DNA from 2 places in the Methylophilus sp. VKM B-3414 genome. Region 1 is predicted to be linked to the other one. Evidence: predicted binding sites of a transcription regulator. Region 1 holds the regulator's gene; the other holds the start of a gene.

Region 1 (4,393 bases):
CTGGAGGGAGGCCAGCATCACCGCCGAGTACAGCAGGCCGCAAGGCAGCAAGGCCCAGACGATGCCGGTCACAAAATAGCCCGACCTGGCATGCCTGGTATGTTGCTTGATCCATGCCCAGACCAATTGTGCCCGCTGCACCGCCCATTGTGGCTGTCGGCCGAGGATAAGCAGCAACACGCCCCAGGCGAAGATCAGCGTATGCGAGAACGTCCACAATGGTTGAAACAGATGGCTCTGATTGGATAACCAGGCCAAACCGCGCAAGGTTTCGGCAGCAATCGCGCCGAGCAAGCCATAGCCGAGCATACGGCCCAGGTAAAAACTCCAGGGGATGGTCTGTACGACACGCAGAGGGATGGAACGCGGGGGACTGGAAAGATTCGGCGGCGTTTGCATGGCGCCGCAAGCAGCGCCACACATCAGCACACAGTGCGGGCCGCCTGCCAGCCCCATGACAAAAGCAGTCAAGAGTAAACTGGCTAACATGCCAGCAGTTTAAAGGATTTTGGAAAACCTTGCACGGTTGGCATCGTGCTGCAAATAACGGTCAAACACCATGGCAATGGCGCGCACAAAATACCAGCCCATTTCGGTGACTTTGAGGCCATCGTCTTCGAGTACGACCAGGCCTTGTTTCTCTTTCTCGGCCAATTGCGCAATTTCTGCCTGAAAATATTGCTTGAAATTGACCATGTAAGACAACTCAATGGATTCGTAACTCAGTTCACCATGGCACATGACCGCCATGATCACGGCACGGCGGATCAGGTCATCGCGGCTTAATGCCAGCCCTCGCACAATCGGTAACTGGCCTTGGTCAAGAAAGTCGTAATACTCTTCGAGGGTTTTGGCATTCTGGCTGTAAGTAGCACCGATCTTGCCAATCGCGGAGACACCCAAAGCCAGGATATCCTGATCAGCCATGGTGCTATAGCCCTGAAAGTTGCGGTGTAACCTGCCCTGTTGTTTGGCAATCGCCAGCGGGTCATCAGGCAAAGCAAAATGATCCATGCCGATAAAGACATAGCCTGCCAGCATCAGCTGCTGAATCGCTTCTGACAGCATTTGGATTTTATCTACGGCATGTGGCAAGTCCGCTTGCAAAATCCGGCGTTGCGGCTTGAAACGTGACGGCAAGTGCGCGTAGCCATATAACGCGATACGGTCTGGCCGCAATTGAATGATCTGGGCGATGGTCTGGCGGAAGGTCGCCGGGGTTTGCTTGGGCAAGCCGTAAATCAAGTCGGTATTAATAGACGCAAACCCCAGATCTCGCGCATGTTGCATTAGGCTTTCAACCTGCGCATAAGACTGCACCCGGTGCACGGCCTGCTGTACCTCGGCATCAAAGTCTTGCACGCCAAAACTCAGGCGGTTAAAGCCCAGCTCGCGCAAGTGTTGCAAGCGTTGCTGATTGACGGTACGTGGATCAATTTCAATCGAGTATTCACCGTCTTTGGCAAAGGCAAACGCCTGCTTGAACATCTGCATGAGTTGGGTCAACTCGGCATCATTGAGAAACGTCGGCGTGCCCCCGCCCAGATGCAACTGGTTGACGGTTTGCTTTTTGGCAAACTTGTCCAAGTGCAAATCAAGCTCGCGTTGCAGGTAGTTGAGGTAAACCGCGCCTTGCTCATAGCGCTTGGTGACTATCTTGTTGCATGCGCAATAAAAACACAGCGAGGCACAAAACGGAATATGCACATACAACGAGAGCGGCTGTGTCCAGTTGCTGATATTGCGCTGCTCGGCCGCCTTGAGATAAGCAGCGGCGTCAAACGCCTCAACAAAGCGGTCTGCTGTCGGATAAGAGGTATAACGAGGCCCGGAGACGTCATAGCGCTCAATATGCTCTTGAGTAATCAGCAACGGGGAGTTCATGGTTTCTGGCAAATTCTTTCCTATCAGTATCCCGAAACTGGACTTTACGGGTTCATCTGGCGTTACTGTGCCATAAACCAATGCAGGGCTTTTTGACACACGTCAAATGCAGCTTGCGTCGCCTGCTGCATAATGCGCCTAAATACAAAAGGAAGAGGTCACACCATGTTCAATGAAATCGCAACCGAAGAGGCGTATAATTTGCCGCATGTTCAACGTCAGTCAAGGACGCCCTCCATGCAAGCAGAATCCAGTTTCAAGGTTGCCTGCTCTAATTGTAACTTGCGTGAACTGTGCCTGCCGGTAGGCTTGAGTACAGATGAAATGACTAAACTGGATGGCATGGTTGCCACCCGTAAAAAGATCAAGCAAGGCGGTCACTTGTATAGCAGTGGCGATGCCTTCACCACGCTTTATGCGATTCGCACAGGTTTTTTCAAGACTTGCGTCGTTTCGGAAGATGGCCGTGAACAAGTCACCGGCTTTCAGATGGCCGGTGAAATCATGGGCTTGGATGGCATTGTCAGTGACAAGCACAACTGCAACGCCATTGCCCTCGAAGACGCCGAAGTCTGTGTGATGCCCTTCAATCATGTCGAAGACCTGTCGCGTGAGATTCCTGTCTTGCAACGCCATGTGCACAAAATCATGAGCCGCGAGATCGTGCGCGAAAACGGCGTCATGATGTTGTTGGCTAATATGCGCGCCGAAGAACGCCTGGCGGCGTTTCTGCTCAACTTGCTGCAACGCCTGCATGCCCGCGGCTACTCCAAAAGCGAATTGATTTTACGCATGACGCGTGAAGAGATCGGCAGCTACCTGGGCATGAAACTGGAAACAGTGAGCCGTACTTTCTCCAAATTTAGTGATGAAGGCATTATCGAGGTCAAGCAAAAGAATATCCGTATTCTGGACCACGAAAAGCTTAAAACCATCTTCAACGCCAGCACCTGCTAGGCGGTTGCTGACGTCTGTAAGCGCTGAGGGATGCCGCTGCCTTCGTCTCTATTTGAGGCCTTACAGCGCATGGCCGCGCAACAAGCCTGGCAATATGTTTATCCTGCCTGGTCCCGCCGTGCGCAGGGCCTTTCCATCGGCATCAACCTGCACCCGAATCAATGCTGCAACTGGCATTGCATTTATTGCCAGGTGCCGGGGCTGCATCGCGGCCCCTCCCCGGTCATTCAAATAGAGCGCCTGCAACAAGAATTAAGCACCTGCCTGCACTGGCTAAAACAGCACTTACACGCAGCAAAGCGTGTATTGTCGGAAGATGTGCAGGATATTGCCTTTGCCGGAGACGGCGAACCGACCACCTCGCCGCAATTTTCTGAAGCCTTGGCACTGGTTGAACGATTGCTGGGCCAGACAACACAAACAGACCGTCCGGCACGGGTCAGGCTTATTACCAATGGCAGCCAAATGCATCTGATCACGACACAGCAAGCCTTAAAGGTACTGCAACAGATGGGGGGAGAAGTCTGGTTTAAGCTGGATGCAGGCAACGATGCGGAAATGCTGGCAGTGAATGATGCGCGTTTGCCACTTAGCCTGCATCTGCAACGGCTGCATGCTTGCAGCATGGCTTGCCGGACCTGGGTGCAAACCGCTGTGATGCAACGACGTATCGCGGACCAACTGGTCACCACCCCCGCATTGGCCGGCTATGTGCAGGCGTTGCTACCACTCAAAGAGAACATTGAAGGCATTTTGTTGTATGGCATCGCCAGACCTAGCCAGCAAGACACGCTGGCCAGCATTCAAGCACCATACATCCGGCTGTTACAGCAGTATGCTGATGCTTTGCGCACGCAGGGCTTCAACGTGCGCCTATTTGCCTAAACGCTGATCCCCTACCCGAAATGATCGCGCCTGAATCAGGGCTTAGACGCGCGTCAGCGCTGAGAGACAGGCAGACAGTTTACTGTTCAGCAGGTTTCAGGCCGGTCTGCGCATGGTTACGCGCCTGGATGGCGGGCGCCATGGCATCTGTCTGGCCGTCTTGCGCTTGTGCATCCAGCGTCTTGTTGATTTCTATACCCTTGCGGTAGTAATCATCAATTGCTGGATCAGGATGCGTAATCGCCAGATATAAGGTGATGAATGAAGCCACAATCACGGCAGAAGGGCCGCCTATAATCATCCAGACATAAGGGTTGTGATACCATTTTTTCTGGTCAACCGCTTTAGCGGCCGGTTTCTGCTGTGCTTGGTGTTGTGACAATCTCTGCTCCATTAGTTGCTCGGCACAATAAAGACCGACTTTTCTTTGACCGCTTCGCTGGTTTGTAAATCCGTCATTTCGAAAAAGATTTTATGCGAACCAGCTCTGGTAACCCCATCAGGCAACTCCAGCTCAATCACCACATTGCGTGTCTCAAACGGCCGCAAGCCTTTGAAGTCCTGGCTATTCTCGTCAGCAAAATGCACCACCAAGCCTTCGAGCCCCGTGACCTTCAATGCGTAGTCATGCACGGCTTCGGTATCATTTTCAAGCTTGAGGTTATAC
Region 2 (4,393 bases), on a different contig from region 1:
CTTTGACGCAAACGAGCCGTGCGCGCAAGGTGCGCATCCTGATGGCAACAGCTAAGGGGCCTTCACCACACCGATAGATATTGTGACTTCGCCCGCGCGTATCGGTGGCGTGGCATTTTGAATCAGGATGCGCCCGGCCACAGGCGCACGCAAAGTTTCAATCTTCTCGCCAAAATAATCCGTCACTTCACCTACGACCTGCCCTGCTGTCACCCAATCGCCAATGCTGGATTTGGCCGTAAACAAGCCGGTTTGCTGGCTGCGTAGCTCAACCATTTTGCTGTAATAATGAATTGGCGAGGCTACCTTTGTCCTGTGTTGCGTGCTGACATCTATCGTTTCAGGCGCATCTATCATGCCCAAGCCACTCATGGCCTGTGCACAAGCTTGCGTGATCATGGCCACAAAAGCGGCATCGCGCTGAGCAAACTGGCCGACTTCCAGCGTCAATGCAGGCTTGCCCCTGGTCTGTGCCGTATTCGGATATGAGATGGAATGATCAGGATCATTGGGCCTGCCGTCATAGAGCACAATGTCTGGCAATCCTAAAAGATCAGCAAAATGCTGTGTTCTGGCATCAAGCGCTGGCACGTGCAACACCGGGGAATACACATGTGGCCATAAATGCTGGTTGGCACTGCCAGAATGGATGTCAATCAGGTAATCCGTTTTGCTGATGACTTGCGCCGTTAAAAAATCGGCGATCTGCTCAGTCAGGGTGCCCTGTGCGCTACCAGGAAACACCCGGTTCAGGTTTTTCTCATCGACCGGACTCAGCGCAATGCGACGTGCATGAAAACCTTCAAGATTCGCCAGATGAATCAGAATCAGGGTCCCTTTCAAGTGTTCAGGCTGTATCTGCTTGCGCAACTGCTGCAAGGCCAGTATCGAAGGAAATTCATCGCCATGGATACCTGCTGTCAGGGTCAATACCGGTCCTGAAGTTTGCCCATGAATCACCGTCACCGGAATTGCCGTTGACGACACGGCCATCATCCACGAAGAGAGCGTGCCTGACGCAATCTGCTTGCCCGCCAAATCAAAGGCCTCCCTTGCATGCAAACTTCCCCAAGACAACAACAGCATGCAAAGCCAGCAGAAACGCATTTTTTCCTCCTCAATGATATGCAACATTGTTGCGGAATAAGGTGTATATGTAAAGCGTTAAACCAGCAGTGCGCTCGCCAACGGCGATGATTGAGCGAGCCATCGAATGGCTAAACGGATGAACTAAAGAAACTAATCGCTTACATGCCTTACTAAAAGATTGATGCACATGATTTAAACGCCTATGATCTGCTTTTTAATTCATGGCTTGTTGTTATACCGCTTTTTTAATGGAGTCCCGCATGCGTATACTGACCCTCACCGCTCTTTTGATCTTGACCTTCAGCGAACCAGTTTTTGCGCGCAATATCAGCGTCGAACAATCTGAAGCCGCCAGTGCCCGCGATGCCGTAGGCGACGCCATGAGCAAACTCAGCGATATCGAGCAAAAAATTCAACGCCAGCAAGCCGTGCTGACGCAAGCACAAGAAACGCTTAAACAATATCAGGCGGAAAAAGCCCAGATTGAAAAAGACCTCGATGCCAAAAAAGCCATCTTTGAACAAAAGTCCAAAGCACTGGATGAAGCCTGGAAACAACGCAACGACTACTGATCCAACGATCCAGCCACCCAAAACCAGTCTGAGGACTGGTTTTTTTATCACTCCATGCGTGCGCTTTGCTTTTTGCACGGCGTTTTAGGCAAATCCAATCCAGTTGACCTGCATCAATATACGGCCTGACTTGCCGACCTACAATGCACTCAAGTTCAATGCACTAATGGAGTGATCACAATGAAAAAAACCGCAATCAGTTTAATGTTGGCTGCTTTATTGCCAGCCCTCAATGTTCAGGCAGAACAAGGCGACTGGGTTGTCCGCCTGCGTGCAGCCAATATCAAGCCTAATGAAGACAGCAGCTTGGGTAAATATGTTAATCGAAACGTTGCAAACGTAATGACTCCTAGCTCAGAGTTAAAAGTTGATAGCAACACCATCCCTGAACTGGACATCAGCTACTACTGGACAAAAAACATTGCGACAGAGTTGATTCTTGCCTTGGGCACCAAGCATGATGTGAAGATCACAGGCGATAACGGTGGCGTAGTAACAAATCAAAAATTGGGTGAAGTAGACCTGTTGCCACCAACGCTGACTGCTCAGTGGCACTTTAATCCAGATGCAACTTTCGATCCTTATGTAGGTGCTGGTATTAATGCAACTTTCATGCTCGACAGATATTTAAGAGGGTCTGCTGGTGCTATTGATGGCCAAAAAATTAGAATTGACCGCGATAGCTTTGGTCCGGCATTGCAAGCAGGCTTTGACATTAACTTAAAAGATGGCTGGATGATTAACGCTGATGTGAAGTATTTGTGGATTAACACAGAAGTTGAAATGAAAAGCGCAGCTTTAACTGGTGACCGCTGGACAAAGATTGACAAACTGGATATCAATCCATGGGTATTGGGCATTGGTATCGGCAAGCGCTTCTAGTTAGGCGCATAACGTCTCTTCCCTGGGGCAAAGCATTAGCTCCATTCACCTCTGATACTCTCCCAGTGTCAGAGGTTTTTTTATCTGCGCCTGACTGAGCGTAGCCTAAAAATCAAATGCTAAAAGTGAAACCTTGGCGCAAGGCCAGACAAATGCAACTGCTCCAGCAATTGCAAGCCGCGCTCACGCGCGCTGCGTTTACGCTGGCCGGTATGCTTGGCAATGATCAGTTCATTTTTCATTGAATGCTCCCAGCCTACCAGCTCGGTCACGGTCACCTGATAGCCATGCGCTTCCAGCGCAAGGCAGCGCAGCACATTGGTCACCTGGCTGCCAAACTCACGCGTATGGATAGGATGACGCCACAACTCACTTAAAAAGGTTTTTGATAAGGCCTCAGCTTTATGTTGCCGTAGCGCTTCAGCCACCTCAGCCTGACAACAAGGCACCAACACCATAAACTGTGCCTGCTTTTGCAAGCCAAACGCAATCGCATCATCGGTGGCGGTGTTGCAGGCATGCAAGGCCGTCACAATATCAACCTGTTCTGGCAGTTGCGCGGACTGCATGGCTTCTGCCACCGTCAAATGCTCAAACTGCATGCGGCTAAAGTCGCATGCTTGCGCCAATTGACGCGACTTTTCAATCAATTCACCGCGGCTCTCAATGCCAATCACCTGGCCTGCCTCATGTTGTTTCAGCAACAAGTCATACAAAATAAAGCCCAGGTAAGATTTGCCGGCGCCGTGATCAACCAAGACGGGCGAAGGTTGTTTTTCCATCACCGCCTGCATCAGCGGTTCGATAAAATTGACCAGATGATAGACCTGCTTGAGTTTGCGGCGGCTATCCTGATTGAGCTTACCGTCGCGGGTCAGGATATGTAAGGCCTGCAATAAGGGCAAGGATTGGCCAGGCCTGACCTCGGGGGGCAATAATGTTTGGACCATGTTGCGGACTACTTTAAAATGCTAATACGCCAGTTTAACAGCACAATTGTTTGACGGCACGTGAGTTTAATCGCATGAGATGAACGGCATGTGCCTAAGTGCGTCTGCTACAGTCTTTGAGTCCCATTTTAGCGGGAACTCTCAGGCTGGTTTTGCAATCATGTAAGAGACAGGGTGGTCAGTTTTATAAAAAACACCCGCCTTTGCAGCGCAACCGCTGCATTCAATCCGCTGCCACGCAGCGCTGTTGTTCAATCGAATCAGGGAGTAGTACCTATGCCGCAACAATCCATGCTTCAGGCACGCCGATATCTATCCTACACCGCGCCATCACAACCGTGGCGATGGTTGCAATGGGCCTTGTTACTGCTCCTGCTAACGACGCATCTGGCGCAAGCAGATACGGTATGGCTCAAAAACGGGGACAAAATCACCGGGACGCTAGGGGTTAAAATCTCAAACAAGCTCACCTTTAAAACCAGCTATGCAGACGAGATTAAAATCAACTGGGATGACATCCACAGTATTGATGCGGAAAAATCTATCCTGATGCAGCTATCAGATGGCAGTATCGTTACCGGACGTTTGATACACAGTACTGAGGGGCAGGTCATTCTGGATGAGGAAACGAATACACGGCTGGTGGACACTGAACTCGGCGAAATTCACTACATCAATCCGACCCTGGATCTGATTGGCGAAGGCTATGTCTGGACCGGGAACATGAGCCTGGGTGGTGCCTTTAACAACGGTAACAGTAAAAACCGCAACATGCAGTTTAATGGCGAGTCGATTTTGCGCGGCTTTGATACGCGCTATACCGTACAGGGCTACTACTATTGGGCTGCAGATAAAGATCGCCAGACTCAGAATAATGGGCGAGTCCGTGGTCAGTACGAT

What was found. Region 1 encodes FNR, which switches genes on or off when oxygen is low (the NO sensors DNR and NnrR bind a similar motif). Its sites were predicted from a motif close to TTTGATNTANATCAAA; they were not measured.
Region 2: Q9292_RS13330 (OmpW/AlkL family protein) is a predicted target of FNR. The motif match lies at 1,764-1,779, and genes of this name have one in related genera.

The regions. Positions count from the first base shown of each region.
Region 1 covers NZ_JAVTLI010000011.1:36,638-41,030, forward strand. Annotated here, with positions in the region: gene Q9292_RS11275 (sulfite exporter TauE/SafE family protein) at 1-489, opposite strand, end outside; gene hemN (oxygen-independent coproporphyrinogen III oxidase) at 499-1,884, opposite strand; gene fnr (fumarate/nitrate reduction transcriptional regulator Fnr) at 2,122-2,841, shown strand; gene Q9292_RS11290 (hypothetical protein) at 2,872-3,726, shown strand; gene Q9292_RS11295 (FixH family protein) at 3,806-4,027, opposite strand; gene ccoG (cytochrome c oxidase accessory protein CcoG) at 4,120-4,393, opposite strand, start outside.
Region 2 covers NZ_JAVTLI010000013.1:119,961-124,353, reverse strand. Annotated here, with positions in the region: gene Q9292_RS13345 (DUF3526 domain-containing protein) at 1-55, shown strand, start outside; gene Q9292_RS13340 (M14 family metallopeptidase) at 52-1,107, opposite strand; gene Q9292_RS13335 (hypothetical protein) at 1,350-1,661, shown strand; gene Q9292_RS13330 (OmpW/AlkL family protein) at 1,842-2,543, shown strand; gene Q9292_RS13325 (SAM-dependent methyltransferase) at 2,663-3,493, opposite strand; gene Q9292_RS13320 (DUF481 domain-containing protein) at 3,770-4,393, shown strand, end outside.